2 regions of the Anabaena sp. CCY 0017 genome follow, and region 1 is predicted to be linked to the other one. Evidence: predicted binding sites of a transcription regulator. Region 1 holds the regulator's gene; the other holds the start of a gene.
What was found. The regulator NtcA, encoded in region 1, controls nitrogen genes in cyanobacteria. The targets are predictions, from matches to a motif close to TNTGTANNNNNNNNTACANA.
Positions count from the first base shown of each region.

Region 2: ACM0OW_RS16645 (DUF3155 domain-containing protein) is a predicted target of NtcA. The motif match lies at 10,311-10,330, and genes of this name have one in related genera.

Region 1 is NZ_CAWUDG010000001.1:330,273-342,861, forward strand. It holds gene ACM0OW_RS01435 (hypothetical protein) at 1-252, opposite strand, end outside; gene ACM0OW_RS01440 (tetratricopeptide repeat protein) at 412-930, shown strand; gene ACM0OW_RS01445 (DUF3153 domain-containing protein) at 946-1,848, shown strand; gene pdxH (pyridoxamine 5'-phosphate oxidase) at 1,990-2,634, opposite strand; gene ACM0OW_RS01455 (DUF3146 family protein) at 2,722-2,985, shown strand; gene ACM0OW_RS01460 (pre-16S rRNA-processing nuclease YqgF) at 3,136-3,579, opposite strand; gene ACM0OW_RS01465 (DUF3084 domain-containing protein) at 3,619-5,025, opposite strand; gene ntcA (global nitrogen regulator NtcA) at 5,195-5,866, opposite strand; gene fabI (enoyl-ACP reductase FabI) at 6,242-7,018, shown strand; gene hisB (imidazoleglycerol-phosphate dehydratase HisB) at 7,113-7,736, shown strand; gene ACM0OW_RS01485 (ABC transporter ATP-binding protein) at 7,977-8,957, shown strand; gene ACM0OW_RS01490 (hypothetical protein) at 9,178-10,095, shown strand; gene ACM0OW_RS01495 (SLBB domain-containing protein) at 10,719-12,224, shown strand; gene ACM0OW_RS01500 (alpha/beta hydrolase) at 12,343-12,589, shown strand, end outside.
Region 2 is NZ_CAWUDG010000014.1:27,653-40,241, forward strand. It holds gene ACM0OW_RS16605 (DUF1823 family protein) at 179-556, shown strand; gene ACM0OW_RS16610 (alpha-amylase family glycosyl hydrolase) at 1,007-2,665, shown strand; gene ACM0OW_RS16615 (3-deoxy-7-phosphoheptulonate synthase) at 2,950-3,993, shown strand; gene ACM0OW_RS16620 (hypothetical protein) at 4,279-4,596, shown strand; gene ACM0OW_RS16625 (AGE family epimerase/isomerase) at 4,884-6,053, shown strand; gene ACM0OW_RS16630 (conjugal transfer protein TrbI) at 6,219-6,917, shown strand; gene ACM0OW_RS16635 (S-layer homology domain-containing protein) at 7,409-8,650, shown strand; gene ACM0OW_RS16640 (ATP-binding protein) at 8,757-10,094, opposite strand; gene ACM0OW_RS16645 (DUF3155 domain-containing protein) at 10,359-10,676, shown strand; gene ACM0OW_RS16650 (cofactor assembly of complex C subunit B) at 11,041-11,574, opposite strand; gene ACM0OW_RS16655 (PadR family transcriptional regulator) at 11,629-11,976, opposite strand; gene ACM0OW_RS16660 (DUF3611 family protein) at 12,514-12,589, shown strand, end outside.

The DNA of each region.
Region 1 (12,589 bases):
CCTAACCACAGGATAGGAGTGATAGTCGCGATCGCTGTGCCTCGGCATTAACCCTGTCGCTGGGTTTACAGGCATGGGGGTAGAAATCGGACTACCATAAATAAAAGAACCAACAGCAGGCTGCTGATTGATTCTCACAGTCTGATTAATGATGATGCGCTGGGCAGCAGCTGGGGTAATTGTAGCGCTGATTACAGAGCAAATTATTCCTATCCCTAGCCAATTAAGTTGTAAATGCTTGATTTTTAGCATATTTTTGCTCCTTGCATTTGATAACCTAAATTTTTATTCCGTAAATAGCCGCAGCTACTTGGTTAAAATTTTAAACGTTGATTAACTTCCATTGTATAAAGTTCTCCAAAAATTGCTGACATGGACAAATTCAAAGTAGTGCTGATTGGTGGGTAAAACGTGAGTACAGAAAGTTTAGAAATTGCCAGAAGTCGTTATCAGGCTGGAAAACTTAACTTTGAAAATGGGAAATATCGAGAAGCTGTGGAGAATCTGGAAAAAGCCAGCGCCCTGTTATCTCGAAATTCTCGCCTTGGGGGTGAAGTTCAAATTTGGCTGGTAACAGCTTATGAAGCAGCTGGAAAGACCGAAGAAGCGATCGCCCTTTGTCAACAACTCCAACGTCATCCTTTCCCAGAAACCAGCAAACAGGCAAAGGAGTTACTTTATATTTTAAAAGCCCCGAAACTCCAACGCCCCAGTGAGTGGATGACGGAAATCCCAGATTTAGGCACATTGTCTGATAATGATGCCAAAATTCGGGCATCTGGAAATTACGCAAAAGCTTCTCGTCAAGCACCTGCTGAACCAGAATTGGAAGACCTTAGCCAAGTGAATACCCAAGATAATCGCTTTATTGGGGTAGCACTAATTGTTATTGTGTTAACACTCTCGTACTTGGCTTGGTTGAGTTTTTAGTTTTTGGGAGATATGATGAATTATTCTATTTTCAGAAAGATTTTAGTGAGATTCACCAAAGCATTGAGTTTTGTGTTAATCAAAGTGGCATTATTCATCAAGCTAATCAGTCGGAATCTCATTCGTCGGATTTTTCCAATCAAAAATCCTATTTTGTGGCTGGTTCTGTTATCGTCACTGCTGCTAACTGGTTGTGTTGATTACGATGCCGGTGTTACCTTCAATAACTCAAATAGTGGCGAAATAGTACAGCATATTAAATTGGGTGAACGACTCACCAGTTTTAGTGGTGATTATGTATATGAATGGTTACACAGCATAGAACGTCGCACCCGTCAACTAGAAGGTAGAACACAACGGATTTCTCCAGAAGAAATTATTGTAAAAATTCCTTTTAGTAATGGTCAAGAGTTGCAAGAAAAATTCAATGACTTTTTCAACTCTCGGACTAATGAAAAATCTGAAACGTTGCAGAAAGCATCTGCATCAGAATTACCAAAAATTGAATCTAATTTACTGATCAATCAGAACAATTTTCTGCTGTTAGTGAGGAATCGCTTAATTTATGATTTAGACTTGCGATCCCTTTCCTTAATTGCCAGCAAAGGTAACGTCTTATCTGACACTGGCTCAATTCTTGATCTAGAGTTTAGCTTAAAAACCCCTTGGGGAGCTAGAAATATTCAACGAACTGAAACTGCTATCCCACCGCAAAAGCAAGGTAAGCAATTAGTATGGCAGATCAAACCCGGTGAACTCAACCACATAGAAGTAGTATTTTGGCTACCTAGTCCCCTCGGTATTGGTGGTTTGTTAATTATCCTGTTCATCTGGGGAGGAATTTATCTGAGATATACTTTTATGCCAGATCCCAGAGTTCAGTTTGCGCCTGATCCCAAAGTAGCAGCTACGGAGTAAGCCGGGGTGAAAAGGTAGGGTGTGTTATGGACGTTAGTCCTAACGCACCGATAATTTAGGATGGTGCGTTGCGCTACGCGACAACACACCCTACTTCTAAAATTGCAAATCCAAAATCCAAAATTCAAAATCCAAAATTGTTCATGGTGACAAGCGCTCAATTTTCCAATTGTGATTATCCCTGCGAGTATACAGCAAGCGATCGTGCAGACGACTGGAACGACCTTGCCAAAACTCAATTTCTCTGGGGATGACTCGGTAGCCTCCCCAATGAGGTGGACGAGGAACTTCCTGATTTTTATATTTGTCCTGAAATTCTTGCAATTGTCGTTCTAAAACTTCCCTCCCAACAATTACCTGACTTTGATTAGAAGCCCACGCACCTAAACGACTATTGGGCGGACGCATTTCAAAATAACTATCAGATTGTTCTGGGGAAATCTTCTCAACTGTCCCCACAATTCTGACTTGACGTTCCAATTCCGCCCACCAAAAAACTAAAGCTGCTTGAGGATTTGCTGCTAGTTCTTGTCCTTTATGACTGTTGTAATTAGTGAACAAAACAAAGCCCCGTTCATCGAAATCTTTCAGTAACACCATTCGGGCGGAAGGCTGGCCATCTGGTGTAGCAGTAGCCAGAGTCATCGCATTAGGTTCAGGAAGTTGGGCTGCTAGTGCTTGTTCAAACCATTTTTTAAACTGAATAAACGGATTAGGGTTAATTTCGGTTTCAGTCAAACCTTCCAAGGTGTAATCTTTGCGAAGGTCAGCTACGGTCTTGTCCATGTCAATTTGTATATTTTAGATAAGTTTGGTAAATAAAAGAAGTAGCCTATTTATTTGGCTGTTATCCCACACGTGACATAAAGCATTGTGAGTGCCAAACGTCTGCCAGAAACTACCGCCCATGTCAGAATTATCCGTCAATCGTGGCAACTCGGCTTTCTTGAGGGGGAAGTAAGTGCGGGTAGCTTCGAGTGGCATTTTAAATGGCATTTTCGCCGAGGAGAACTGTCTGTGAAGCCTTCCCAAGGTCGCGCCCTGATTAAAGAACCTCTTGGTCGTTTCTTAGAACAACAAGATTATCAGCTAGAACCTGGGGGAGATTATGCTTTTACTATTAGGGCAGAACTTTAGTCATCAGTTATCATTTATAGCAACCGCTAAGGTGGTTAGAACATTGTTGATTGCTGAAAGTCTTGATGTAGGGGCGGGTTTACAGATATGCTCGATTACTAATAATAATTTTCATCAACCCGCCCCTACTTGGTTTCTACTCAGCACTCCCTACTCAACACTCGTAGTTAGGCGATTTAAGTATCTTTCTATTAAGAGGAGGGCAACTATGTCGTCTATGGGTCGTGGTGGCTGTCTCATGCCCTGTGGTAAGAGTTTTGTTAGTCCTTTGGGTGGATACATCTGCCAGTAGCGATCGCGTGCTTCTAAGGTGCTGTAACGCTCATCTACTAAAATTATACTTAGCTGCTCTACTAATGCCTCTCGCAGTTGCTGTTTCCACTGTTTAGAGGTGGTTTGATTACCCATGACTAATAAGGAAACGGGAAACTGTTGACGCAGGGTTTCAATGGTGGCGATCGCTTTTTGTGCCGTCACGACTTGGTGATAGTACAATTGTCTATCTAGTCCCATGATGGCTAAACCACATTTATCTTTACCGGGATCGAAGCCTAAGATGACTGGTTGTGTTGGTGAAAATTCACTAAAAGTCATAAAAAATACACTTAAATTGTCTGGTATTATGTTTATTTTTTAAGTGCTAAAAACAACTACACCGTTAAAAATTGCCAATAGCTTGATTCTTAAAGGGCCGGATGTATAAGTATCCTCTCTAGCGATCGCTTTGATTTCTAATGGTTGATCATACTGTCTTAATTGTAAGAAAAAGCGTAAATGAGTCCCTTCTCTTAACAAACCCTCGACAATTCCGGCATTCCGCGCCCGAAATTCCGAAGCAGAAATCACCAAATCGAGTCTTTGCGATAGCTGATAAGGTGTCATAGTTTTGGGATCAGCAGTAGTTGTCGCTAGTACCTCACCTTCGGAAAATACCAGTTGATTTCTGGCTGCATCCGCAAAAAATTCTATCTGGTTTTCGCCTCTGACATAATTACCAGCAGAGAAGATTCGCACCACATACTCTCTACCATCGTTGATTTGCTGGCTGATTTGCTCTATCCTTTCCTGGGTAACGCGCAATAGTTCTTTATTTGTCGGATTTTCCCCCGGTTCAGTTAATTGAATATTGGCATTCTGGTTAGCTATTTGCAAAAGTTGTATAACTGCTTGACGAGCTGCACTGGCTTGATTGACACGAACCACGTTCGCAGCCAAAACTTGATTGCGAACCAGTGCCAGCTTACCTAGACGCAGGTCACGGTATGACTGATAAAATTGTTCCAGCCTTGCTACTTCTTGTTCTAAATAATTCTGTTGTTTTTCCAATTCTTTGAGGCGAGATTCCCTTGTGGCGATGACTTGTTCTCGCGCCGCAATTTCTTGATTGCGTTTTTTGATTAGTCCATCCAATTGGGCAATTTGGCGATCGCGCTGGTTAATAGCTGTTTTAGCTTCGTCAATGGCTGTTTTAGCTTCCGCATAAAGTCTTTGCCGTTCTGCCCTCAGTTCTTCAATCGCCCCCTGCAATGTCTCTCTCTCGTCGTAAACGCTTTGCAGTTCAGTTAAGGCTTTTTGATACTGACTGACTACTTCACCTAACTGCTTTTGGGTACGTTGAAGCTGATTTTGTGTTGCTTCTTGTTTGGCATTAGCCGCTTGCAAGGATTTATTAATTACCTGTAAGTCTTGCTGTGCCTGAGTTTTTTCAATTCTAGCTGTGCTTAATTCAGTCTCTATCTGACCTTTCTCAGTTTCCGCAATTTTGAGCTGTTCCCGCTTTTCTCTGAGGTCTTTTTGAATATCTTCTAGCTGAAATACCCCTTGGCGCAATCCTTCATCAGCCGCAAATAAGATCCCTAATGTTGATGCCGATATCAATCCACCTGTAAAGATTGTTACCAATACAGCCGTTTTTTTAGGGCGAAGGTTAAACAGTGAGAGGCGTGCTTTGCCAACTCGTGTGCCAATGCGATCGCCCACGGTGGCAATTACGCCCCCCAAAATTAACATTGCTGCTATAAGGATGTACCCGGTGGTCATCTTCAGCTACCAAAATGCTTCCAGATACAACCTACTACTTTCATACATTATCTTGTGAAGGGTGGAATTTTGGCAATAGCTGAAACTACTCACGATTTGAGATTTACCTCCAGCTATGGTTGTCAGCTTCAACAACACAACACGTGCCACTCCACCTCCCCAATTGATTTTAAGTGAACTGCTTACTTAAGGTAACAGGTTTATGCACGGTAATCTTCTTTTTGTGGATAGAAATCATCTGTTTCTCACGCAAGTCTCCTAGTAACCTAGTTACGGTGACACGAGTAGAACCAATTGCTTCTGCGATCGCCTGATGAGATAGCTTCAGATCAATCGTAATCCCATCGGCACAAGGAACCCCAAAATCACGACAAAGAATTAACAGAAAACTCACCAATCTCGAACCCATATCACGGTGCGCCAGGGTTTCAATCATCATCTCTGTTTGTAGAATCCGCGAAGAAAGGCCTCGCAGCATCAACATCGATAATTCTGGATTTTCCTTAAACGCTTGCTCAACTTGTTCAATTGGTGCTGACAACAACTCTACAGGCGTAAATGCCACCGCATGATAGAATCTATCTGACTTATTTCCCGTCAGTAATGACAACACACCAAAAACACTATTTTCCCGCAGCAGTGCTACCGTTATTTCCTCTCCTGCCTCATACACCCTGGAAAGTTTCACAGCACCCTTCAAAAGAAAATAAACTCGTTCAGCAGGATCGCCGGGAAAAAATATTGTTTTATTGCGTTCAAACGTTTCTACAACTGGAGGAAATGCCCCCGTTGCCATCTGGCGAAATACATTTGCTAGGGCTTTATCTTGTGTCACGATCATCTCCCTTCCCCTACCCAATGCCGGAAAAACAAAAACTGATTACCTAAGAATACACCTGAAAAATCAATAAAGCACCGTCAACCTTTCTGTACATTCCTATACTCAAAGCCACAAGTTCACAGTTATTTGTTCATAATGATACATAATTTTTGATGTTTTTCGCGAGTAGTTGTTATAAGTTCTTGCACATTTGTAGTCATCAGGTTTTTTACCAAAAATTTCACGATATCTTGAGAATATCTTCAGGATTATCTGGAGAAACTTTTCAAAAAACAGTCTCCCTAATCATCATTTTTACAAAAAATGTGCAGAACCAAGACAAACTCGCCTCAGATTCTAGTATGCTCCTAATGATTGATCACATTCATAATTTATATGCTGAATCTGACTGGAAAAAATGCCTTAGTTACAGGGATTGCTAACAACCGCTCCATAGCCTGGGGGATTGCTCAACAACTGCACAAAGCCGGAGCTAACTTGGGTATTACCTACTTGCCAGATGAGCGAGGCAAGATGGAGAAAAAAGTGGCGGAGTTGGTAGAACCTCTTAACCCCAGCCTATTTGTTCCCTGTAATGTCCAAGATGACGCACAGATTGAATCTACCTTTGCAGCCATTAAGGATAAGTGGGGCAAATTGGACATTCTCATTCACTGTTTAGCCTTCGCCAACAGAGACGATTTGACTGGTGGTTTTAGCCAAACCTCCCGTTCTGGTTTCAAAACCGCTTTAGAAATCAGCACTTACTCTCTGGTGCAGTTAAGTGGTGCAGCCAAACCTCTGATGACAGAAGGTGGTAGCATCATCACTTTGACATATTTGGGTGGCGTGAAAGCAATTCCTAACTACAACGTTATGGGAGTAGCTAAAGCCGGATTAGAATCTAGTGTACGTTATTTGGCTGCTGAACTGGGGCCAAATAACATTCGGGTAAATGCCATTTCCGCCGGTCCGATACGCACATTAGCCTCTTCAGCAGTGGGCGGAATTTTAGATATGATTCACCATGTAGAAGAAGTAGCTCCCCTGCGACGCACTGTGACGCAGCAAGAAGTAGGTAATACTGCTGCCTTCTTATCTAGCGATTTAGCCAGTGGTATTACAGGACAAGTTTTATACGTAGATGCAGGCTATGAAATAATGGGAATGTAGTCATTAGTCATTTGTCATTGGGAAGTTACCGTCTTCTCCCCCCTGCTCCCTGCCCCCCTGCCTTTTCCCCTCCCACTCCCCACTCCCCTTTACTATGCAAACAAGCGAACGCCTGAATTCGACTCAAACTGCTCGCATTGCCTCTGTTCATCGCACCACTGGCGAAACTGATATAAAAGTTACGATCAACTTAGATGGTACAGGCATCTGCACAGCAGCCACCGGGATTCCGTTTTTGGATCATATGTTGCATCAGATTTGCTCCCACGGGCTGATTGATTTAAATGTCCAAGCCCAGGGAGACTGGGAAATTGATGACCACCACACCAATGAAGATGTGGGTATCACTTTAGGACAGGCTTTTAGTCAAGCTCTAGGTAACAGAAAAGGTATCGTTCGGTTTGGGAATTTTCTCGCCCCATTAGATGAAGCTTTAGTGCAAGTGGCGCTGGACTTTTCTGGCAGACCTCATCTCAGCTATGGTTTGTCAATTCCTACCCAGCGAGTGGGAACCTATGACACCCAGCTAGTACGGGAATTTTTTGTCGCGTTGGTCAACCATAGCCAAATGACACTACACATTCGTCAACTGGATGGCATTAACTCCCATCATATTATTGAGGCGACATTTAAAGCTTTTGCGAGGGCTACCCGCATGGCGGTGGAAATTGACCCGCGTCGTGCTGGTACAATTCCCAGTTCTAAGGGTATTCTATAGAATGTCAAGGTTAAAGAAACCACTGAGTTACTCAATTTGTGATTATTGTCAAACTTAGTGGTGTATGGAAGTGCTGAGTGGGTAGGGGCGGGTTTTGGCAGTGAGTCTGTAATCCGTAGAAATCCTTGGTAAACCCGCCCGTACAGGAATGGGGAGTGCTGAGTATAAACCCAGCTAATTCAAGGACTTCCAGCAATCAACACTGACATAATCGCCTTGGCAGTTGTTATAATTGTGGCTATGAAGTCTGGTGTAAATATCCCTGATACTCAACTAAATACTATTGATAACCCGCCAGTAGTCCTAACTGCTGATTTGCGTAAAGTTTATCGCACGGGTTTTTGGCTGAATCAAAAAATTGTCTCTCTCAAAAGCTGTTCGGTTCAGGTCTACAAAGGCGAAACCTTTGGGTTATTAGGGCCAAATGGGGCTGGCAAAACTACGCTTTTAAAACTGTTATTGGGAATTATCCGCCCCAGTTCGGGTAAGGGTTTATTATTGGGTCAGCCATTAGGCGATCGCTCTACGAAGCAACTTATTGGCTACCTCCCAGAAAATCCCTATTTATATGACTATCTCACTGGGTGGGAATTTCTCCAGCTAGCGGCGGGTTTATTTCAGATTCCTCAAAGCTTGCAACGCGATCGCATTCCCCAATTACTAGAATTAGTGGGTTTATCCCTAACTGATGCCCGCAAAAAGCCGATGCGTCGCTATTCTAAAGGAATGTTACAGCGTGTCGGCATGGCACAGGCGCTGATTAATGATCCTGAACTAATCTTTCTCGACGAACCCATGTCTGGTTTAGATCCTATCGGACGCTACCAAATGCGGGAAATTATCTTATCGTTAAAAGCCGCAGGTAAAACCATTTTTTTCAATAGCCATGTTTTGAGTGAAGTCGAACAAATTTGCGATCGCGTCGCTATCCTCTCTCAAGGTGAAATAATTTGTTCTGGTTCTCTGAATGAACTATTAGGTAGTGACAACACATACCATATCAAAGGACGAGGTGGTGACTCCGAAGTTCTGAAACAGTGGATACCTAATCTAGCTTTTGAGGGTGATGGTACTTGGCAAGGCACACTCCAAGAAGATTACTATGATTTCCTTGCTAGTGTCCGTTTGATGAACGGACAAATAATTTCTATGAACTTAGCTCGCAGTTCCTTAGAAGATTTTTTTATGCAACAGTTACACCACAATAAATCTGTTCATTAGAATTACGTAGAAAAATCGCATATTTGGGGTTGATCAAGGGATACGTAAGTAAGTCAGCGCCGAATAAACGAAACGCTGTGCGGAATCATCTCATCTGCGCTTGATTACTTAATTACACCTGGATAACTCCATCCCTGAATCCCCCAGAAAGAAGATAAAGCAAGACTTTCTCTGGGGTGCAGCTAGAGTTGTCCTACTTCTAGCATTGGAGAAAGACAAAATGTTGCGTTCACAATTCACTAAAATTACTACGTTGGCTCTAAGTGTTATTACTTTTAGCTATATTTCTAACTTATCAATCAATCAACAAGGGCTGAAAATGCCATCGGCTCAAGCAGCTACCGCCCACTGTGGCCCTAGTGACAATCAAGCAGGAACTGCGGCCACGAAGTTTTTCTTATTTCCTTATTATGAAACCTTTGATCCTGCGTGTAAGCAGCATGATATTTGTTATGGCACATTGACGCAAACAGCTAAAACAAAAGAACAGTGCGAAACAGAATTTCGCAAGGATCTTTACAAGATTTGTGAAGATCGCTCTCTTTGGCAAAAAGTCAGCCAGGATGTGTTTGGCTATGTCACTAATCCTAAACTGTTTGTAACTCAGATTGGCTTGACTGGGCCTTGTAAGCGTCAGGCGGATTATGCTTATTGGGCAGTGAGTCGATTGGGTGAAACAGCTTTGGGTGATCAAGCCCTTCACAGCCTGAAAGTTGTCGGCGTGAGGGCTAATCGCATCTATGATCGCTGGAGTGATGATGAACTCAAGGTGTGTGTCAAAGTCCGCAACGACGGCAACTTAGGCACAGAGTGGGACTTAGTACTGCTGGATAAAAAAGGCGCGATTGTAGACACTGAGCCGGACACCTACGAACGCAATATCAAAGTAGGTCAAACCGATGAAGAATGTGTCGCCACCAGGGGAAGCAGATATTCTATTTCTGATTTGGGAACGACTGCACAAGTAGCAGTGCGAATGGACGATGATCCTAGTCCAGCACAATTTGCCCTCGTGACTAAAATTTCAGTGCCAACTCAACGCAAACGTGATCAATTTACGGCTGTATCCCACAATCGTAAGAGCCGGATGGAGGCATATAGAGAGTTACAGCAGATTAAGTCCGAAGCTAATAGATAACTTGACCTAGCAAAGTGCTGAGTCCTAACCCAATACAGTTCAGTTTTGTAGTGGCGTAGCAAGCTTACATCAGTTTTCATGTATTTGAACCACATTTGTCCTAGGGGCGCAAGGCCTTGCGCCCCTAGCGCGTGGTCTATTTACCTGAAAATACCTGTAAAATGTTGCAAAAAATTGTAGTGGCATGACAAGCCTCAATTAGTGCAAAAAATTGTAGGTTGGGTTGACGTAAGGAAACCCAACATTATTGGCAGCGTTGGGTTGCGCTGCGCTTAACCCAACCTACGTCTAAGGAGCTATTTTAAGCTTGCCAGTCCAGTAGGCTAATGCACCATCCTATAAATTAGGAGTGTAAATAAATTACATAAAATTGCTATATTTATATATATTAATCAGTTTTTATACAAGCTAATTTATACCAAATTAAAATCCTGATTCATCTTTAATTTAACTTTACTAAAAATTCAAGAATAAAAAATAATATCGCTCCGGAAAATTACACTTTGCTAGGAAAATAAGAATGTTGGGGCAATTGAATCGAGGAACTTGAATAATTAAGTATAGTCAAGATCAAAATATTTTAGACAACTATGCCAACCACAGTCTCCGCGTCTCAGGTAAATATGCTTAACACAGGTTTGATAAAATTCCTCACCCAGCCATTTTTAGGTGCAGCGTTGTTAACGAGTGTCAATATTGTTGTACCGCCTGCTAGCCTAGCTCAAGGACAACTGGTATCGCAAATAACACAAAATTTTCCCACAGTACAACCAGGATCGGCAGGTACACAACCTATCTTTTCAACACAACAACAAGCTTCACCAGGCATACAGATAGATACTAACTATACGTTAGGAGGCGGTGATCTGATTCGGGTAAATGTATTTGAAGTACCCGAATATACTGGCGAATATCAAGTACCTCCTGGTGGATCAATTAACCTACCTTTAATTGGCAGTGTCCCAGTTTTGGGTTTAACGACTGAACAAGCTGCTGATGAAATTGCTAACAGGTATTCTCGCTTTCTCAAACGTCCCCTGATTTCAGTTAACTTGTTATCGCCTCGTCCGATCAATGTTTTGGTGGCGGGAGAAGTTACCCGTCCAGGGGCTTATACTCTGAACTTACAAGGAGGCGCGGGTAATAATCCCGGTGTACAATACCCAACTGTATTATCTGCACTGACCACAGCCCAGGGTGTAACCTTGGCAGCAGATGTAACTCAAGTCCAATTAAGACGTAAGATAGGACGTTCCTCTGAGCAGGTGGTGAATCTGAATTTAAAGGAACTTATCCAGACAGGTAGGATTGATCAGGATATTACCTTACGAGATGGCGATACGATTGTTGTGCCAACTGCAACTACTTTTAATATCGCCGAAGCCCGGAATTTGTTTGCAGCTAACTTTGCGGCTAGCCCAACCACTCCCCGGACTGTCGCCATTATTGGTGAAGTCAATCGTCCTGGTTCATATCTGGTAGGACCTGGTGGTGGTGGAGCAGAAGGTGGTGGTGGTATCCCGACTCTGATGAGAGCGCTGCAATTAGCTGGGGGAATTACATCACAAGCTGATGTTCGTAATGTCAAGCTCCGCCGACCCACTAGAACTGGTTCAGCCCAAAATATAGATATTGACCTTTGGCAATTATTGCAATCTGGTGATATCGATCAAGATATTATCGTGCAGGATGGAGATACGATTGTTATCCCTACTGCCACTGAGGTGAATACAGCAGAAGCGACTCAATTAGCTACCACTACGTTGTCTCCAGCAACCATTCAAGTTGGTGTGGTGGGTGAAGTCAAAAGACCGGGAACCGTGGATGTTAAGCCTAATAGCTCCTTAAATCAGGCGTTGTTGGCTGCGGGTGGATTCAATGATTCTAGAGCCAGAACAACTACTGTGGATTTGGTTCGCCTTAATCCCAATGGTTCTGTAACTAAGCGGGAAGTCAAAGTTGATTTTTCTCAGGGAATTAATGAAGAGACTAATCCCATACTCCGCAATAATGATGTTGTTGTCGTTAATCGTTCTGGTTTAGCCCGAACTGGCGACAGTGTGGGCGCAGTACTGAATCCTCTAGGGGGTTTATTAGGAGTGTTCAGGGCTATATTCGGTTTCTTCTAAAGAATAAAATCATGAGTTTGAAGTTGTTGAGACTAACTAGCGATAGTCAAGCAGATCGCAACTTCAAACCCATAATGGTAGTCAATAGATTGACTTACCTTTTCAATGGTCTGAGCGTATGTACTCTTGGCTGGAAAAAAATCTACCTCAAATATCCTTGATTAAAGGATTACTGTGCAGTTTAACTCTGGCTGTGAGTTGCAGTGTGGGCATTCCCTCGGCTCAGGCGGCCGAAACAGTTACTATTCGCTTGGGGCCATTTCAGCAGTCCCTCGCGATCGCTGATTTAGAAAAATTTGCCAAAACGGGGAAATTACCAGAGCATCTGCAACTTTATAGCTTTGTTTTAACGCCCCAAGTAGGAG
Region 2 (12,589 bases), on a different contig from region 1:
TTTTGTGGACGCACAACCGAATTTTTTACTCAAACACTTTTAGTTTTGGCGGATAAATTTTTCAGTAGTTGTAGAAAGAGATAAAATCATCCTTATCTGTAAAAGTTGACCACAGTCAGATCAACAGCTTACCAATATCCAATTTATTTTTTTGTAACTTGTAAAAGTTTAATTGCTTATGTCTAACTTACCACCACTGAATACAGAAACAATCTGGGCAATTTTTAATGAGCAAATTGATGATGCCACAGTCAATCAATTAGTATGGCACTATTTAGGCTATTGCTATGACTCTTCAACGGGCAAATGGGATAATAGCGAAGTTTCATCAGAATGGCGAGATGAGTATCCAGAACCACCTGATTTTATTGATAGTCGCCCAGCAACAGTCAAATTAACTCGTTCTATTCCTAAAGAAAATAAACAAATAGCGAAAGAAAAATTAGGTTTTAAAGGTTATAAAATTGGTGAGTTTGGACCGCGACAAACTCGTAGAGCCACAGCCGCAAATTGGTTATTAAGTTATTTGCAGGAAACTACTGGCAAAATTGAGTAAATTTGGCAGGTAAAAGAAAAACTGATTTTAAATCTTTATTCCCAATGACAGTTAACAGTATAGCATAGGACTCCTAGTTTATTTCAACAAAACTCAGTAGTCCTGGATTACTGCTTGGCTGGCACCTATTTTCTACCTATACAACTTATTTGAAGACAGGACTTACGCAACAATTGCCAAAAATCTTGATTTATCGAACCGCCAAGCCGCCAAGAACGCCAAGAAAACGTAGATTATGCGTAAGTCCTAGAAGAATTAAATCGAATTGCTATATAATTTAATCATGAGTCATCTTAGCAGTTAATACTCGATAAACAACCCATTTTTATCTAAGAGAATCTAACTTCAGATAGATGAAGCAGTTATATAAATATCTCTAAAGACTGGTTTGCAAATTGATTAATAATTTAGAAGATATTCACATCTACATTTTTTAATCAACACAATTGTATGACAGCACCCATTGAATTTAATTTATTTGCACCTTACAACAAAGGAGCCGCATTAATTGGCTCCTTTTCTGATGGGCAGGAAATCTCCATGAAAAGGGGCGAGGATGGCTATTTTCGGACAACTGTTGAACTAGAAGATGGCATCTATGAATATAAATTCAGAATTCAGTCAAATTCATGGTTTTTTGAACCGGAACAATGGGTTGATGTGATAGATCCTTACGCCACTGATATTAATGGAGAAAGTGGTGAAAATCACGGAATTGTCAGAATAAAAGATGGAGAAAGAATTGTTGATACTTACGTTTGGAAACATGATGATAAACCTCTACCGGCTGATCATGAATTAGTAATTTATGAACTGCACGTTGGTGATTTTTCCGGTGGTGAAGATGACCGACACGCGAGAGGAAAATATAAACACGTCATTGAAAAGTTAGATTATTTGTGTGAATTAGGAATCAACGCCGTTGAGTTGATGCCAATCAAAGAATATCCGGGAAATTATAGCTGGGGTTATAATCCTTGTTATTTCTTTGCGACCGAATCTAGTTATGGTTCTACTATTGAGTTAAAGCAGTTAATTGATGAATGTCATGGTAGAGGCATTCGGGTAATTATGGATGGTATATATAACCACTCAGAAGCTTCCAGTCCATTAACTCAAATTGATCATGATTACTGGTATCACCATTCTCCACGTGACCCTGAAAATAATTGGGGGCCTGAATTTAATTACGAACATTACGACGAAATTTTAGACACTTACCCAGCCCGAAAGTTTATTGGTGATACAATTCGTTTTTGGATTACAGAATATCATATAGATGGTATTCGCTACGATGCAGCCAGACAGATTGCTAACTATGATTTCATGCATTGGATTGTGGAAGAAGCCAAAAATACTGCTGGTAGTAGAAGTTTTTATAACATTGCCGAACACATCCCCGAAACTACCAGTATCACCAATATAGATGGACCAATGGATGGTTGTTGGCACGACAGCTTCCGTCATACAATTACAGTGCATATTTGTGGCGATACTTTTGATTTAGAAAGCCTCAAAGATGTAATTGATGGTAAACGTCAAGGCTTTATGGGTACAACCAATGTGGTGAATTATCTGACTAACCACGACCATGAACGGACTATGCTGGAACTGGCTAATCGGCAGATTTTTGAGGAAGAAGGCTTTAACAGAGCTAAATTAGCAGCAGCTATTCTCATGACATCTGTTGGTGTACCTTTAATTTGGATGGGAGAAGAGTTTGGTGAATACAAACCCAAACAACCTGAATCATCCAAAATCGAATGGTCGCTGCTAGGTAATGATCTAAATCATCACTTATTTGAATACTACAAGGGGTTGATTCATCTGCGTAAAAATAGTCACGCCCTCTACACAGAAAATATTGATTTTATTCACGAAAACCTAGAAGCGAAGGTACTAGCTTATAGTCGCTGGAACGAAGAAGGTTCTCGTGTTGTTGTTGTAGCCAATTTTTCAGAAAACTTCCTGAGTAGTTATCACATCCCTAATTTCCCCTGTGGTGGTACATGGCATGAATGGACAGGCAATTATCAAGTTGAGGCTAATGATGATGGGATGATTACTGACTTAGGACCATACGAAGCTAAAGTGTTTGTCTGGCAGTAATCAAATTTGTCGTTTGGGTTTCGTAAGCTACTAAGTATTACAGTAACTCTATTTACCAGTGGTTGAATAATTCTTGTAGTACCTATTGTACTGGAAATCGCTATAATACAGGAAAGGGGGCATATTGTCCCCTTTTTAAGTTATGAAAACACAACAATTGGATATCCACCGTTATTGAAATGGTTGCATTCAAAAAATCTATAAGTTTGTGTTGTACTTATGATTTAAAATAGTATATTAACCTCATTCCTCAGTGGAATAGCAAAAATCACAAATTCGGCTTTATGCACAATAAATTATTTAATACTAACATCAAGAACTCTCACGTATTATTAACACCCAATGAAGTAAAATCAAAGTTGCCTTTAACTAAAGAGGCTGAACATACTGTTTTGCAACATAGACAGGAAATCAAAAATATCCTAGATTTTCAAGATAGCAGAAAATTTATTGTGGTTGGTCCATGCTCAATTCATGATACACACGCAGCGCTGGAATATTCCCAGAGGTTGAAAGTTCTGGCTGAACGGGTAAAGGATAAACTGCTACTAATTATGAGGGTGTACTTTGAAAAACCCAGAACTACTGTAGGATGGAAAGGATTGATTAATGATCCAGATATGGATGATTCTTTCCATGTAGAAAAAGGTTTATTAACTGCACGTAACCTACTGATCAAAATAGCAGAGTTGGGTTTACCTGCTGGTACAGAAGCACTAGACCCAATTATACCTCAATATCTTAGTGAATTGATTACATGGTCTGCCATTGGCGCACGCACTACGGAATCACAAACCCATCGTGAAATGGCTAGTGGTCTTTCCATGCCGGTTGGTTTTAAGAATGGGACTGATGGTAATATTCAAGTAGCTTTAAATGCTTTACAATCAGCTAAAAGCTCTCACAATTTCCTCGGTATTAATCATAAGGGACAAGTGAGTGTGTTTGAAACTAAGGGAAATCCCTATGGTCACGTGATCCTCCGGGGTGGTAGTCAGCCTAACTTTGAAGCAGTAAATGTCCAACTTGTAGAAGAAAAATTAAAAGAGGCTAATTTACCACCGAGAATTGTGATTGACTGTAGTCACGGAAATACCAATAAAGATTATACGCTACAACCAACTGTATTAGAAAATGTCATTCAACAAATAGTTGATGGTAATACATCAATAGTCGGTGTCATGCTGGAATCAAATTTGTATGAAGGCAATCAACCGATGTCTGGTAAGCGAGAAGAATTAAAGTATGGTGTTTCTGTCACCGATAAATGCATCAGTTGGGATGAAACCGAAAAAAGTATTTTGGCTGCTTACCAAAAACTAAGTTAGTTCGTAGTCAGGACTTGATTGCAACCCATATTCAAACCTCCCCGCAAGGAGCTATGGTGTACACAAGCGTGTATTGATTCTTCTTAGCAGTCTGCATATCAACTAATTGTCTTCTCAGACTAATTAATTCGCTCAGTTGACTTAATATAAAGTGAAGTTTTGACGATTCTCTAACTTTGAGAACATAACTCTAGGCTGAGGACTTAAGTCTTCATTTTGAGAAGAATGAGGTCAGGTAGTAATCCATTGTGGATTATCGAGATCCACTCAACATAGGAGTTTCTTATGGCTGATGCAATTCAAAACGTTGACATAGATACCACCATCTCTGCTTTACAAAGAGACCTCAGTTCCATCCCTACCGACCAGGCGATGGCTATTATCAATACTTGGCAACAACAACTTTCAGGAACTGACCTGTCTGAAGACTTGGCAGAACTGAAAGAAGCACTTCTCAGTGGGGATGCTGAATCCATTGCAGAAATGCTGGTTGATTTGGGCGAAGACACTCAAAGTGCAGCTGCTAACGCTACTGGTGATGTGGCCTCAAAGGTGCAGCGACTAGGAGAAATGCTGTGTCAAGCGGGGAATTCCTTACAGTAGTTTTCGGTCAGTCTTAAATTCAACTAAGGTTTAAGAGTTTATAGTTTGTACGGTGTGACACAGCTAATTTTGTGTATAAGCATAAATATTGTGGGGTGGGCTACCGGTTCCCCCATAACAGTCAAGATGCCTGTTCCACAAGAGAAACATCATGCACTGTTTTAGGCTTGTCACGCCAGTAGGGTGTGTTAGGCAGCAGACTAGCGCACCACTCTAAATTTTCGCCAGATATAACCGCTACATAGACAATAAAATGATAATTAAGTTGTTGGTTTTGGCAGAAAATTATGGGGTACGACTTTAAAACACTGACTGAACTTTATAAAAACACGCTCCTCAATGACGTACTTCCATTTTGGGAAAAAAATTCTCTCGACTGGCAGCAAGGCGGCTATTTTACCTGTCTTAATCAAGAGGGTCAGGTCTACGACACCGATAAATTTATCTGGTTGCAAAATCGCCAAATCTGGACTTTCTCTCAGATGTATAGCCAGGTAGAAAAGCGCGAAAAATGGTTAAAAATTGCGAAAAATGGGGCTGATTTTCTCGCCCAACATGGCAGAGATGGTGACGGTAATTGGTATTTTGCCTTAACGCGTGAAGGTCAGCCACTGGTCGAACCCTACAATATATTTTCTGATTGCTTTGCCGCGATGGCATTTAGCAAATATGCCTTGGCTTCTGGAGAAGATTGGGCTAAGGATGTGGCAATGCAAGCTTACAATAATGTATTGCGTCGTCAGGATAATCCTAAAGGTAAATATAATAAAACTTATCCCGGTACACGCCCGATGAAATCCTTGGCTGTACCAATGATTTTAGCCAATCTGACTCTAGAAATGGAATGGTTGCTACCCAGTGAAACCCTGGAAAATGTTCTGGCTAGGACTGTTCAAGAAGTGATGACGGATTTTCTCGACCAGAAACGGGGTCTGATGTCCGAAAATGTTGCCCCTGATGGTTCCCACATTGATTCATTTGAAGGGCGGTTAATTAATCCTGGCCACGGTATCGAAGCCATGTGGTTTATTATGGATATCGCCAACCGGACAAAGGATATTAAGACTATTAATCAAGCGGTTGATGTGGTGCTAAATATCCTCAATTTTGCTTGGGATGCTGAGTACGGCGGGTTATATTACTTTATGGATGCAGATGGTCATCCGCCACAGCAACTGGAATGGGATCAAAAGTTATGGTGGGTGCATTTAGAGTCTTTGGTAGCATTAGCGATGGCCTATCGTCTGACGGGGCGTGATGTGTGTTGGGAATGGTATGAAAAGATGCACAATTATACTTGGTCGCATTTTGTAGACCCAGAATATGGCGAATGGTTCGGCTACCTAAATCGGCGTGGGGAAGTGTTATTAAATCTCAAAGGTGGTAAATGGAAAGGCTGTTTTCATGTACCTCGTGCATTATATCTTTGCTGGCAGCAGTTTGAGGCGTTGACTTGAATGTTTGCCCAAAAACTAACCTAAATTTCTAAAATGGGTTTTTATAGGCTTTTTGACTTTTGCCTTGCGTTGCTATGACTATAGTCACGTTTGCTAATAATCAGAAACAATCACTGTAAATTCCCGTCAGATCATACACTACAGACATAAAGTGCAAGTTTCATCATGACTACTCTTTACCAATGGAAATCTAGAACCGCCGCACTCATGGCAATGGCAATTACTACTACTGCTGTGGCTCCGATGATTGTCTTTGCTCCTGCTCACGCTCAGTATAATATTAACCAATCGCGATCGCGCACAGTAACTATTCCTGCTAACGCTAATGTCAGTTTTCCTGTGACACACGACAAAGATAAAGTTGTTGTTAGTCGTGGGGAAACCTTAGATTTGACATTGAAAATATCTAACGACATCACCGATAATCAGAGAAATATTTTAATTCCCAGAAATACAGAAGTTTTAGGACAGCTAGAACCTGTATATTTCAACGACGGAAACAGAGATAATAACAATGTCAGAGGTGTACGCTTCGTGGCACGGGAATTAATTTTTTCCTCTGGCCGTCGCCAATCAATTAATGCTTCTTCTCAGACTGTCACCAGAACTGAAAAAATTAGTAAAAATGATAGCAGCAGAATTTTAACAGATGCGGCTATTACTGCTGGTGCTGCTACGGCAATTTCATTAATTACAGGTAATCGCAGAATTGAAATTTTAGAACCTCTTGGTGGTGCAGCTGCTGGTGCTTTAGCCAGTGTACTGCTACGGAAAAAAGAAGTTGAAGTCTTCGTTTTAAGACCAGAACAGGATTTGAGACTGGCACTTAATTCTAATTTAGTTATAGATCGAGATCGCTTCTAAGCTTCACTATATTACCGCCGTGACTTTAATTATCTCCCATGAGCGATCGCCACTGTAACTATAGTAGGCGATCGCTTCATCTTTTCTAGCCATTTTTAACACTCTGCGGACTGTTCGCGCAGCGTCTCCCTTTGGGAGAAAAAAACAAGCATTAAAGGTGAAAATTACAGTTTTTGAGTTTCTATCCCTGTCTATACCCAAGGACACATATCTCAGCTAGTTGAATACTCATAAAGAAAGAGTAAAAAATATTTCATTCTATTGCAACTATTTTTATTGCTATAGCGTCTCCGTAAATATATAGGTTCGTTTTCGCTTGCTGTTGCTAGTAATCATGGAATTATGAATTTTTAACCGTATAAATATCAAATGTCCAAATTACTAAACATGACAAAATCACTGAATTAAAAAGAAACATTTTAGGAACTTTTAATTGTGTAAATTGTCTGAGTAAGTAAGAGAAAAAAATAAATTAATTGGAGTAAAAAACAATGTTTAATTTAAGTCGTGGACAATCTAGAACTGCTGCACTTATGACTTTGAGCTTCACAATAGGTGCTATAGCACCCTTTGTTAATGCTTCACCATCTTTAGCTCAAACCACATTTTCTGATGTTCCATCTAACTATTGGGCAGCACAGTTCATTCAACAATTGTCACAGCGAGGAGTGATTGCTGGTTTTCCTGATGGTAGGTTCCGCCCGGAAGAGGCAGTAACCCGCGCTCAATTTGCGGCGATGATTAATAATGCTTTCCAAAAATCATCGCAACGGCAAGCAATCAATTTTGTAGATGTCCCTAGTAATTTTTGGGCATCTAATGCGATTCGACAATCTTATACCATTGGTTTCTTATCAGGATATCCCGGTAATCGCTTCGAGCCTAACCAGAATATTCCCCGTCAACAGGTTTTGGTTTCTTTAGCCAACGGTTTAAATTATTCTCCCACGGCTAATACCCAAACTACTCTGCAAGCTTTCAGTGATAGCTTTAATATTGCTGACTGGGCGCGTAGTCCCATCGCTGCGGCGGCTGAACGGCGAATTGTGGTGAACTATCCTAACGTTCAGTTCTTGAATCCCACAGCAACAGCTACACGCGCACAGGTAGCTGCGTTTATCTATCAGGCGTTGGTGAGTTCTAATCAAGCTTCAGCCATTAGTTCGCCTTATATCGTCGCCCTGCAACCGACTACACCCACACCTGTATCTGTAACCATTCCCCAAGGAACTGCTATTCCTGTGAAGTATGATCAGGCAGAAAAAATTCTGGTAACGAAAGATGAAACAGCACCTTTGACTCTGACAGTAGACCAAAATGTAGTTACTCAAGAAGGAAGAGTAGTCATTCCGGCTGGTAGTCAAGTTATTGGTAAACTCCAACCTGCTCAAGGTGGTTCTCAATTCGTTGCTGAAAAACTACTTTTGACTACAGGTGAAGAGTATCAGATTAACGCTTCTTCCGAAGTGATTACGAAAACGGAAACTATTAGAAAGGGTACTAGCACCAGTACAATTATCCGGAATACTGTATTAGGTGCTGGTGCGGCGGCTGCGGTATCTGCTGTCACAGGCGATCGCGCTATCGCTACAGAAGAAGTCCTCGGTGGTGCAGCTATCGGTAGTTTAATTGGTCTGTTCTTTGGTAGAAACAGCGTTGACTTAATCACAATCGCACCTGATACCGATTTACAAATGACAATCAACCAAAACTTGCTGGTTTCAGTGAAATAGTCGTTGGTCATTGGGTATTGGGTATTGGCTAGGGCGGGTTTATAGATATGATTCAATATCAACGAGGATATTGCTCAACCCGCCCCTACGAACCAATCCTTCATCCCTATTGCCTCTTCATAGGCAACCAAATTATAAAAGTAGTTCCCGGTGCATCGGCTGAAGACATATTTGAATTAATTGCAGGGCTGAAAATTTCAATTTCGCCCTGCATTTGTTGTATTAATTGTTTAGCGATCGCTAGCCCCAAACCACTACCAGGAATTTCAGTTTGCGCTTGTACTCCTCGATAATGGCGTTCTCCCAAATGTGCTAAATCTTCTGGGGGAATTCCCGATCCAGTATTACTAATGGCAATTCCTTGAAAATGAGCTTTTTGTTGCCCTACCTGAATAAAAATTTTGCCGCCTGGAGGAGTGTACTTTAAGGCATTATCAATAATATTGCTGAATACTTCTTGCAAAGCTTTGATATTGGCTTGTACAAGAGGCAAATTCCGAGGGATTTCTGTTTCGAGTTTAAGATGACGTTCCTGTGCTATGGCTTGAGCTGACACTAATAATGGTGTTAATAAATCAATGACAAAGCAATCCGTTTCTTTATCGCCCGTTCCCGGCAACAATAGGGCTGGTTTGGGTGCTTTTTCTACAGTTGCTTCTACAAATACTTCATTTTCAGGCAATGTCAAAGGCGCTAAATCAGCCTCTGTCCAGTCAATGACTTGATCAAACTGTTGCAGCAATTCTTCGAGGCGATCGCTTTCCCGGACAATATTCGCTCCCACATCTCGATTCTGATCACCTGCTCGCAGTCGTTTTAATAGCAGTTTGCCAAAGGTTCTAATTGCTGTCAGGGGGTTACGAAATTGGTGCAGAAGGTTATCGAGCAAATCTCGCTGCTGTTCTTGGATAATTTGTTGTTGATGTAGCTGATGCTGTAACCAAGCTCGACGTTGATCTAGAATACAGGCAATCGCCAAAGTCTGGGCTATCTTTTGAATTTCGCTTTGCTCTTTTTCATTCCATGCCCTGTCCTCTCTACCTGTCACCAATAGCCCCATCATCACACCTTCATGAATCAGAGGTAGCACAATTTGGTTGCCACTGAGCCGAGATTCCTCCGGGAAATCTGGTTGTTCAGCATCTGTTTTTCTGGTGTCCTGTGATGAAATCGGTGATTCCGTCCCGGCTGTCAATAACTTACTCTGTTGCTGAGGTAAAACCAAAACATCCCCAACTGTTGCTTCTGTGATATCTTCCCCTGGTCGTAATACTGCTGTTTCGGGATAAACGACCACAGGAATTAGTTTGGCCTCACCAGCAGGAGCATCCACCAACTCTTGTGTTAAGTAAACGACACTTAAAGATGCTCCCAGTCCTTGGGTTAGCAGTGCTATTTGCTCTCGGCATAGAGCCACAAAATCTGAACTGGCAGACATTAACATTTTTTAGCTTTTGCTCAGGATCACAGAATTTAAGGGAAGATAGAAGAAAGTCGCTTTATTTTTGCTCACTCTTTGAATAAAGCTTAACTAAATCTTTGCAGTAATGGTTTGCACCGGGGGATTATATGCTTTACAAATTTCCAATATTATTTTTCTGTATCAAAAGTTTAAGAACTATTGATATTTTGAACTAGAACTTATATAATTGCGACGGATTTTGTAGCTATAACTACAATCTATAGCTTGAAAGAGGAGGAAAATAGGTTGGCAAGAAGACGTAAGCGGAAAAGTCGCCGTCGCCAAGAAGGACGACGCATTCTAGAGCATGTGCCTCAATATAGCATCGAAAGTGGCGAAGAAAAACCTGTGACAGCAGCGAGAAAATTCATTCAAGCTGAAGGGATTGCGCCACCAGCATTGCTACTTGTAAAGCGAAATGAACACACTACAGACCGTTATTTCTGGGCAGAGAAGGGTTTGTTTGGCGCTCAATACGTAGAAGAAAACCATTTCTTGTTTCCCAGCCTGCGGACATTAGAATCTCCAGCAGGTTTAGAACCATTGGCTGTGGCTAGCCGATGAATCTAAATGGTGATCGAATATGGCTTCTGACAATCATTTAACTGGTAAAGTTGCTCAGTTTATGCAAAGTTTTCGTTTTTTTTAAGTTTGTGAATGATTTGCCAATATATCAAGCCCAGTTAATTGGACTTCATGAAAAAGTCAGCTTCTTCTCAAACCACGTTGGTTTGTATGAATTGATTTCTAGTCAAATGATGCAGAGGGGAGTCAGATAGAGCAAAATGCATCCGCAAGTGAGAGTTGAGTTGCGCTCTCCTCCAATGGATTGCCCAAGAGGCTCTGTAAGCAAATATAATCTTTTCCCTACGATGCCATGTCGTAGGGAAAACTTATGTATTCGCCAATTTTGTCCTCCTCCCTCATCTCAATCAGCAGATTTCAACTGTAAAGCTTTCTGTAACTCCATGAGTTCATCTCTATGGGCAATTACGGTAATTTTACTTGCAGAGCTTAATTCACCCTGGTTTGGGGACTCTATTTGGAAAGATACCTTCTCAAATCTTCCGGATTTTTTCCAATAAAACAGACCACTCAAAGGTGACAGTATTACCAATCCGATAAACAAAGTACCGAAATCAGGAAAAAGCATCGCTAAAACCAACGCTAGACAGGCCATACCCCCAAAGGCCAGCAGTGTTAAAAACACAGCTAAAAACCAGCTAGGTTGAACAAAGCCTTCAAAGGTGACTTGATTTTTTTCTCGGTCTATTGCTGCTACTTGGTAAGCACGGGAGCGAAAATACTCCTTAACTTTCGGCATTAAAGCAGCCTCATCTTGTTCAGATACCAGTTGTGCTTTTGTGATCCGGTCTTTGGTGGAAGCCCGAATAAAGAAAAACAGACCAACTGATAACAACAAGGTGAGCAGCAACGTAGATGGCACAATTGCAGTATCCATAACTAAATTGTTATTGTTTTCATAGGAGTAGACTTATTTATGATCAATTATTCATTAATTTGCTCTCCCCTTTGTGTAATCTTGCCAAAGTTGCGCCAAATGTTGTGATCTTTCTTGCCATTCTGGAGAAACTTGGTACATCCGTCTGGGGCGACCTCGCCCTTCGAGCTTCTTCCAATACCCATTAATCGCCCTTTCGTCTTCGAGAAATTTAATCGCACTATAAAGTACTGTATCCGAAAGTCGATAGGTAGGGTATTCAGTTTCCAATCGCTGGATCAACTCAGTTCCGTAGGACTCACCTTGTAATAAATTATACAAAATGTAGCAAATAGCTAGTTCCTGACAGAGATAAGTTGGCGGAGGATTCTCAAAAAATTGATATATATCCTCAAGTTTCATGGTTTAGTGAATGGCTAATAAATGCCTGGTAATAGTGGTATCTACAATCCTGGTAGACAGTATATAGTGCTACTACAAAATAAGCAGTTATATCTGGCTACTTTGGCAGGGTTTTCCCAGGGTAAACATTACAAGGCTTCCCCACGCGCCTAGAGTCGCGGGACGAATTTGCAAGTTTTAGGAGCGCAAAATACTACGTTCCTACCCAAGTTATAGGTGTTGTGGAGAGGAGCAATCAAAGCGATCGCCTAGACAGCTTCCAGGTGTCAAGTGATGCCAAACTGGTGAGAACTGCCTAAGCATAAAATGCCATCGAAGAAATTTTACAAGCAAAATGCCGTTTTGTCTGCAAAAGTTAATAAACACTTTGTTTTACAGTGATTATCCCAGTACAAAACCTGAGAAAATCAGCTATGTAAAATGTCGGGATAAAACCTAGATACTGGTATACACAATCAAATAAGCATTCAACACTGACATTTTATCTGGTAATTGTGATATTAAATTTAACAAGTCCTTAGCGCATTAGTGATCAGTATGTCAGAAAACCCCGACACTCCATCGTCTTCGTCTAATCTCCGCGCGATCGCCCAAACCTTTCGCCTGACTGGTT